Linked DNA regions of Fibrella aestuarina BUZ 2. The protein of the gene in region 2 interacts with the protein of the main gene of each other region in a pairwise test. Links are inferred from orthologs where the notes say so. Each region holds a gene or a part of one and is shown on either strand. Other genes may lie near its edges.

Region 1 (3,435 bases), 5.8 Mb from region 2 along the record:
ACAAAAGGAAGATACGAGCTCGAATCGGCAGCCATTGACAGCCTGTTTGCAGACAAAAAGCAGTTCTTACCTAGGCTCAAAGCTGTGCAAAAGGGGAAAAGGCAGGTGATTCTCAACCCCGCCTTTTTGCACTCAATGCGCTAAGCATGCTGACAGATGATCGGGTTACTCGCTATCGGTAGCGAGTAACCCGGTTTATTCTATGCCCCGGCCAGCTCCATCGCTAAAAACTTGCCGGTATAGCTGCCCGCTACTTTGGCCACTTTTTCCGGCGTGCCTTCGGCGATGATCTGCCCGCCTTTGCTGCCGCCTTCGGGGCCGAGGTCGATTACGTAGTCAGATACCTTGATCACGTCGAGGTTGTGCTCGATGATCAACACCGTATTGCCTTTATCGGCCAGCTTGTTCAGCACGTCGAGCAGGTGTGCAATATCCTGGAAGTGCAGGCCCGTCGTGGGTTCGTCGAGGATGTACAGCGTTTTGCCTGTATCTTTCTTCGACAGTTCTTCGGCCAGTTTCACGCGTTGCGCTTCGCCACCGCTTAGGGTCGTCGCGTGTTGGCCCAGCGTGATGTAGCCCAGTCCCACGTCGTTAAGGGTTTGTACCTTACGAAGAATTTTCGGCTGGCTCTGGAAGAAATCGAGCGCCTGCTCCACAGTCATGTCGAGCACGTCGGCGATGGATTTGCCTTTGAAACGGACCTCCAGCGTTTCGCGGTTGAAGCGTTTGCCTTTGCAGACTTCGCAGGGTACGTGTACGTCGGGCAGAAACTCCATTTCGATCTTCTTCATGCCAGCGCCTTCGCACTCTTCGCACCGCCCGCCTTTCACGTTGAACGAGAAACGCCCCGGTTTGTAGCCCCGAATTTTGGCTTCGGGCAGTTCGGCAAACAGCGTACGGATTTCCGAGAACATGCCCGTGTAGGTGGCCGGGTTTGAGCGCGGGGTACGTCCGATCGGCGACTGATCGACTTCAATGACTTTGTCGATGAACTCAAGTCCCTCGACGTTTTTGAAGGCCAACGGCTCGCGTTTCGACTTATAAAAATGGTGGTTCAGGATCGGGAAGAGCGTCTCGTGGATCAGCGACGATTTGCCACTGCCCGATACGCCCGTGATGCTGACCATCCGGCCCAAGGGCAGTTTGAGCGTTACGTTCTTGAGGTTATGGCCCGTGGCCCCCTTGATCTGCAAAAACTTTCCGCTGCCTTTACGGCGCTCGCCAGGTACGTCGATGGCTGTGCGGCCGCTGAGGTAGTTGGCGGTGGTTGAGCCGTTTTTCAGAAATTCTTCGGGCGTACCGGCTCCCACGACTTGCCCGCCATGCCGACCCGCTCCCGGCCCAATGTCGAGGATGTAGTCCGACTCCAGCATCATGTCTTTGTCGTGCTCGACAACCAGCACCGTGTTGCCCAAATCGCGCAGGTTCTTCAGCGACTCAATGAGCTTCACGTTGTCGCGTTGATGCAGGCCGATGCTCGGTTCGTCCATAATGTACAGGACGCCAACGAGTTGAGTGCCAATCTGCGTAGCCAGCCGGATGCGCTGCGCTTCCCCGCCCGACAGTGTCTTCAGCGACCGGTCGAGGGTTAGGTAATCCAGCCCGATGTCGACCAGAAAGCCAATGCGCTTCCGGATCTCTTTCAGAATTTCCTTGGCGATCACGTTCTGCCGGTCCGACAGGCGATCTTCAATCCCTACGAACCAGGCCGCCAGCACAGCAATGTCCATGCTCGCCAGCTCGGCAATGTTCTTGTCGGCAATGCGGAAATAGAGCGACTCTTTTTTCAGGCGGGCGCCGTTGCATTCGGGGCAGGTGTTGATCACGAGAAAATCGCGCAACCATTCCTGAATCTTCTCCGAGCCCGTTTCCTGTTGCTTTTTCAGGAAGTTGATGATGCCCTCAAACTTGGTGGTGTAATACGTCTCGCCGGGGTATTTCTTCGATGGAATCGGCGTTTCCTCCTCAGAGCCGTGCAGTAATACGTGCAGCAACTCGGGCGGGTACTTGCTTACCGGCGTCGTCAGGCTGAGTTTGTGCTTTTTCAGGATCACTTCCACTTCCTTGAAAAACCACAGCTCGCGATATTCGCCCAATGGCGCAATGGCCCCCCGGCTCACACTCAGCGATTTATCGGGGATGACCGACTCTTCGGTGATCTCTTCGACCACGCCCAATCCCTGGCAGGTGGGGCACCAGCCGTAGGGCGAGTTGAACGAAAACGAGTTGGGCGAGGGTTCATCGTAGCTGATGCCCGACTCGGGGTCCATCAGGTTCTGCGAGAAATAATGCAGCTTATTGTCCTGATCGAGTACCTGAATGGCGCCTTTACCCTGCTTCAGCGCCGTTTGCACCGATTGGCTCAGCCGGAAGCGATCATCGGCGCTCGGCACCAGGCGGTCGATCACGATCTCGATGTCGTGGACCTTGTAGCGGTCGACCTGCATCTTCGGCACAATATCCTGCACGGTACCATCGACGCGCACTTTGGTGTACCCCATCTTGGCAATTTGCACGAACAGTTCGCGGTAGTGCCCTTTCCGGCCACGCACCACTGGTGCCAGCAGCACGGTCTTGCGCCCGGCGTTCTGGTCCAGCAACGCATCCACGATCTGATCCTGCGATTGCCGGGTCATCTTGCGGCCCGTTGCGTACGAAAAGGCTTCACCCGCACGGGCGTAGAGCAGGCGCAGAAAGTCGAAAATCTCGGTAGTCGTGCCGACGGTCGAGCGGGGGTTTTTCGAGGTCGTTTTCTGTTCAATGGAAATTACCGGGCTGAGGCCGTTGATCTTATCCACGTCGGGCCGTTCCATATCGCCCAGAAAGGAGCGGGCATAGGCCGAAAAACTTTCCATGTAGCGCCGCTGCCCCTCGGCGTAGATCGTGTCGAACGCCAGCGATGATTTGCCCGAGCCACTGATGCCCGTAACGACCACCAGCTTATTGCGGGGAATCGATACGTCGATGTTCTTCAGGTTATGTTCGCGGGCGCCCAGCACGTCGATTTGCTCGTAGCCCGTGAGTTGCACGTCGGAAAGCGGTGAACCGGCGGCAATCGGCTCAGTATGTGTTGTTTGTTGTTCCTGTATCACTTGTTCGAAGTGGGTTCAACGGTCAATATCCAGGGGTCAACGTTGGGCTGTTTCATAGACGAAACCCAAACCCCAACCCATACACATCGACCATTGGGCGTTTTTTCAGGCCTTATCCAAATATCAACACCGATACCGAAATGGTAGTTTCCGGGGGCGGAAAGATGTGAAAGGCCACCCAGCAGCGAGGGTATCGCGGGGCGATTGGCTGTAAGTTGGGTAAAAGAGAGGAACGTACCCAGCCGTCCGTCATTTCGGCAACTGTTGTTGCCCCGTTTGGCTGTAAGTTCGCGTAACGGGCCATTTGGAACCGTTCTATCCTCTAGCACGTCTCATGAACAAA
Region 2 (5,646 bases):
CGCGCTGCAACTCCAACTGCTCGCCATGCTCGATGATTGCATCCGGAATGCCCAGGCGTTTCACCCGCGCACTGTAGCCATGATCCACCATGAACTCCAGCACCGCCGATCCAAAACCGCCCTGTAAGCAACCGTCTTCCACCGTCAGTACGCGATCGAAGCGCTGGAACACCTGATGCAGCATCGCCTCATCGAGCGGCTTCACGTACCGCATATCTATGTGCGCGGGCCGGATGCCTTCTTTGGCCAACGTACCCAGCGCCTGCGTGGCATAGTTGCCGATATGACCGATGGTCAGGATAGCTACGTCCTCGCCATCCTGCACCAGCCGGGCCTTACCAATGGGCAGTTCTTCCAAGGGAGTGCGCCAGTTGGGCATCACCCCTTCGCCCCGGGGATAGCGGATAGTAAACGCCTGCTTGCCCTGTTGCACCGTAGCCGAAGCGGCCGTGTACATCATGTTACGCAACTCCTGCTCGTTCATGGGGGCGGCCACAATCATGTTGGGCACGCACCGCATATACGCCAGGTCATAGGCCCCGTGGTGGGTGGGCCCGTCGGCCCCGGCAAAGCCAGCCCGGTCCAGACAGAAAATGACGGGTAGTTCCTGGATGCACACGTCGTGGATCACCTGGTCATAGGCCCGTTGCATGAAGGTGGAGTAGATGTTGCAGAACACCACTTCACCCCGCGTGGCCATACCCGCCGAGAAGGTCACCGCGTGTTGCTCGGCAATACCTACGTCGAACGCCCGATCCGGCATGGCCTTCATCATGATGTTCATCGACGAGCCCGACGGCATAGCCGGAGTTACCCCCACAATGCGTGGATTCTGCTCGGCCAGCTCGACCAGCGTGTGGCCGAAGACATCCTGGTATTTGGGCGGCTGCGGCGTCAGGTACGTCTTCTTCTTGATCTCGCCTGTCAGCTTGTCAAAGAGGCCGGGGGCGTGCCACTTGGTCTGGTCCTTCTCGGCCGGGCCGTAACCCTTACCTTTTACCGTCAGTACGTGCAGGATTTTGGGGCCGGGAATGGTCTTCAGATCGGCCAGCACATCCACCAGCCGGTCGACGTCGTGGCCGTCGATGGGGCCGAAGTAACGCAGATGCAATGACTCGAAAAGGTTGCTTTGGGAGAGCACCGACGACTTAATGGCGTTCTCCACTTTAGAGACGATCTCCTGAGCCGACTTGCCGAAGGTGCTGAACTTACCCAGCAGGTTCCAGACCTCGTCTTTGACCTTGTTGTAGGTGGGCGAGGTGGTGATGTCAGTGAGGTATTCACGCAGGGCACCCACGTTGGGGTCAATGCTCATGCAGTTGTCGTTGAGCACGATGAGCATGTTAGCATCGGTGGCCCCCGCATGGTTCATGCCTTCGAAGGCCAGACCGGCCGTCATTGACCCGTCACCGATTACGGCAATGTGGTTGCGGGTAGGGTTACCCTGTAGCTGTGACGCCACGGCCATACCCAGCGCAGCCGAGATCGACGTCGATGAGTGGCCCACGCCAAAGGCGTCGTAGGGGCTCTCTTTGCGCTTGGGAAAGCCCGACAGCCCGCCGTAGAAGCGGTTGGTGTGGAAGTTATCGCGGCGACCGGTGAGGATTTTATGTCCGTAGGCCTGATGCCCCACATCCCAGATGAGCTGGTCGTCGGGCGTGTTGAAGACGTAATGAAGCGCGGCGGTGAGCTCGACAACCCCGAGGCTGGCCCCAAAGTGCCCTCCGTAGACCGATACCACATCGATGATGAACTGACGGAGTTCATCGCAAAGCTGAGGCAGCTGTTCTTTGGAGAGGTGGCGCAACTGGTCGGGGGTATGAACGGTTGCCAACAGAGGGCCGGGGGTAATCAGCATGATAAACCGCGTGAAGTGTTAACTGTGGTGGGTAAACAAGCCTGGGTGGGGAATTGTTTCTACGCCCATTCCCTGTAAAGGTCTGACAGCAAGGGCGCAAAAGTACGCTATAACTTGGATAATTGGTAGGGTCCAGCACGGGTATAATAGGATTATTCCTTTGTTTTAGCCCCCTAAGTGGCTGTTACCCAAGTGTAAGGAGTTTTGCCCTTTACCAGATAGCTAGCGACTGTAGCTTTTACTGTATACCGCTACCTGTCTGGTAAAGGGCACTTTTAGGTTATACCGCTTCCTTTTTCAGCTTATCGCGGAGCTGGAAAAGCTCATCGCGCAGGCGGGCGGCTTCGATGAAGTCGAGGTCTTTAGCGGCTCGTTCCATACGCGACTGGGTCTCCTTGATCAACTGTTCCAGGTCGCTTTTGCCCATGTACTGAACCACCGGGTCGGCCGCAATCCGAATCTCTTCCGGCTCGACGTAGAAGTGCTTGGGTTTGGAATCGGCCACTTTAGTCTGACCCAGAATTGCCTCCCGCGATTTCAGCACCGTCTGTGGCGTAATGCCGTGATCGGTGTTGTATTCCATCTGAATGGCCCGGCGGCGGTTGGTTTCGTCGATTGCTTTTGCCATCGACCCCGTGATGGTATCGGCATACATCAGCACCTTCCCGTTGGCGTTCCGGGCGGCCCGGCCGATGGTCTGGATCAACGACCGGATGTCGCGCAGGAAGCCTTCTTTGTCGGCGTCCATGATCGCCACCAGCGATACTTCGGGAAGATCGAGACCTTCGCGTAACAGGTTGACCCCCACCAACACATCGAAATTGCCAAGACGGAGATCGCGCAAAATCTCGACGCGGTCGAGGGTTTTTACTTCCGAGTGAATGTAGCGCGTCTTGATGCCGACCCGTTCCAGGTATTTGGTCAGTTCTTCGGCCATTCGCTTGGTCAGGGTCGTAATGAGCACCCGCTCATGCCGCTTGATCCGCACGTCGATTTCTTCCAACAGATCATCGATCTGATTCAGGCTGGGACGTACCTCAATCTCGGGATCAAGCAGACCCGTGGGGCGAATCAACTGCTCGACCACCACGCCTTCGCTCTTCCGCAGTTCGTAGTCCGACGGCGTTGCTGATACATAGATGGTCTGACCCGACAGGTCTTCAAATTCCTGAAAGGTCAATGGGCGGTTGTCCATCGCCGAGGGCAGCCGGAAGCCGTAATCGACCAGCGCAACCTTGCGGGAACGGTCGCCGCCCCACATCGCCCGGATCTGCGGAATGGTAACGTGACTTTCGTCGATCACCATCAGAAAATCGTCGGGGAAATAATCGAGCAGGCAGAACGGGCGTTGACCGGGCTTGCGGCGGTCGAAGTAGCGGGAGTAGTTCTCGATGCCCGAGCAGTACCCCAGTTCGCGCATCATTTCCAGGTCAAACTCGGTGCGCTCCTTGATCCGCTCGGCTTCCTGCTCCCGGAATTCGCTTTCAAAATACCGAATCTGAGAAACCAGATCATCCTGAATTTGGGTGATCGCACCGTTGAGCGTATCACGACCCGTTACAAACAGGTTGGCCGGGAAGATCGTCACGAGCTTTTCGTCGGACAGCTTTTTGCCCGTAGCCGGATCGATGCGTTGAATGGTCTCGATTTCATCGCCGAAGAAGATAACCCGGTACGCAAAATCGGCGTAGGCCACAAACAGATCGACGGTATCGCCTTTGACGCGGAAATTGCCCCGGGCAAACTCACCCTCGGTGCGGCTATATAGGATGCTGACGAGCTTGTGCAGAAACTGGTTTCGGCTCATGCGTTCGCCCACCCCGATACGCACCACGTTGTTGCGGAACTCCTCGGGGTTGCCCATGCCGTAGATGCACGACACCGACGCAATCACGATTACGTCGCGTCGGCCACTCATCAGTGCCGACGTCGCCGCCAGCCGTAGCTTGTCAATTTCCTCATTGATCGCCAGGTCTTTCTCGATGTAGGTGTTGGTCGTGGCGATGTAGGCCTCGGGCTGGTAATAGTCGTAATACGAGATGAAGTACTCGACGGCGTTATTGGGGAAAAACTGCTTGAATTCGCCGTACAGCTGCGCGGCCAGCGTTTTATTATGGCTCAGTACCAGCGTAGGCCGATTGACCTGCTGAATGACGTTAGCGATGGAAAAGGTTTTCCCGCTGCCCGTAACCCCCAGCAACACCTGGGCGGGTTCGTTCTTTTTGAGGCCGTCAACGAGTTCGGCAATGGCCTTGGGCTGATCGCCGGTCGGTTGAAATTCCGAGGTTAATTCAAAGTTCATCAGTCTTGTTGCTCCGAGTTGGCATACGCTGCCCGGCGGAATACAGCAAGTTACGCATAAACGGCCCGAATGACAAGGTAGTTTTGAAAGGTTTCTGATTCGTCGTTACACGTTGAGCGAATCGTACGACAATCCTGCGATGAAGCTGTACCCGGATCGCACAAAAGCCGTATTTTGCCTCGCATGAGCCTCTTCCGCGCCCTTTTTGTCTCGATTCGTGTCTGGCTGATCCTGCTGGGCTTCGTGGTTGCTTTCGTGGTGGCCTACGCGCTGCCGCTATTGTTGCCCGTGTTGGAAATTGCCTTTTGGGTGTTTCTGCTGCTGGTCGTGATCGATGCGGTGCTGCTGTTCCGGCAAAGTCAGGTCGGTAGCCAACCCGTGTTTTTCGCCCGGCGCGCCCTGCCCGAACGGCTGTCGAACGGCGACGATAACCCCATCACTTTGTATCTCGAAAGTCGGTATCCGTTTAACGCATCGGTCGAGATTATCGATGAAATTCCCTTTCAGTTTCAACGGCGCGACGTGCTGTTTCAGAGCGAGGTAAAGCCCAACGAGGTCCGAACGCTTCGCTACGACCTGCGCCCCACCCGCCGGGGTGAGTACAGTTTCGGGGCTATCAATGTCTACGTGATGACGCCTATGCGGCTGCTGAAACGTCGGTTTCAGTTTGAGCAGGGGCGGTTGGTGCCCGTCTATCCGTCGTACCTGCAAATGCGCCAATATGAACTGCTGGCGGCCAGCAACCGGCTCACCGAACTGGGTATCAAGAAGATTCGGCGCATCGGGCACAGCATGGAGTTTGAGCAGGTACGTCCTTACACCCAGGGCGATGACCTGCGCACCATCAACTGGAAAGCCACCGCCCGCCGCTCCGATCCTAACCAGTCGAATCTGGTGGTGAACGCTTATACCGACGAACGCTCGCAAGCCGTTTACTGCCTTATCGACAAAGGCCGTGTAATGCGCTCCCCTTTCGAAGGCCTCACCCTGCTCGACTACGCCATCAACGCCTCGCTGGTGCTCAGCAACATTGCGCTGATCAAGCAGGATCGCGCCGGGCTCATCACGTTTTCCGACAAGATCGGACAGGTGGTGCCCGCCGAACGCCGACCGGGTCACATGCTGAAAATTCTGGAGGTGCTGTACCGCCAGAAAACGCGCTATCTCGAAACTGACTTCGAGGCACTCTACGCCACCATACGTACCCAGGTACGTCAGCGCGGACTACTGCTGCTGTTTACCAACTTTGAAACGATCAGCGGGATGCGGCGGCAACTGCCCTACCTGCGCCGACTGGCCAAGGATCACCTGCTGCTGGTGGTCTTTTTCGATAACACCGAACTCCGCTCGCTGCTCGACACCCCCGCCCACACGACCGAAGACGTGTACCTGAAAACAATTGCCGAAAAGTTTTCCTACGAAAAGCGCCAGATCGTTAAAGAACTACAGCAATACGGTATCCAGAGCATCCTGACGGCCCCCAAAG

What was found. Proteins that work in one complex are often made in the same cells at the same time.
Region 1: the proteins of uvrB (region 2) and uvrA interact in binary tests that used the Escherichia coli proteins (3 or more experiments, as listed by UniProt). The link is inferred for Fibrella aestuarina BUZ 2 from one-to-one orthologs.

What each region holds. Positions count from the first base shown.
Region 1 is NC_020054.1:641,799-645,233, forward strand. It holds uvrA (excinuclease ABC subunit UvrA), read right to left. Parts: upstream 3,093-3,435; coding sequence 201-3,092; downstream 1-200. Other genes in the region: FAES_RS02485 (hypothetical protein), read left to right, coding at 1-144. UniProt on the Escherichia coli protein: The UvrABC repair system catalyzes the recognition and processing of DNA lesions. UvrA is an ATPase and a DNA-binding protein. A damage recognition complex composed of 2 UvrA and 2 UvrB subunits scans DNA for abnormalities.
Region 2 is NC_020054.1:6,425,674-6,431,319, reverse strand. What follows is about bases 1,650-4,558. They hold uvrB (excinuclease ABC subunit UvrB), read right to left. Parts: upstream 4,161-4,558; coding sequence 2,139-4,160; downstream 1,650-2,138. Other genes in these bases: FAES_RS26650 (DUF58 domain-containing protein), read left to right, coding at 4,344-4,558; dxs (1-deoxy-D-xylulose-5-phosphate synthase), read right to left, coding at 1,650-1,858. Also shown: more of dxs, read right to left, coding at 1-1,649; more of FAES_RS26650, read left to right, coding at 4,559-5,646. UniProt on the Escherichia coli protein: The UvrABC repair system catalyzes the recognition and processing of DNA lesions. A damage recognition complex composed of 2 UvrA and 2 UvrB subunits scans DNA for abnormalities.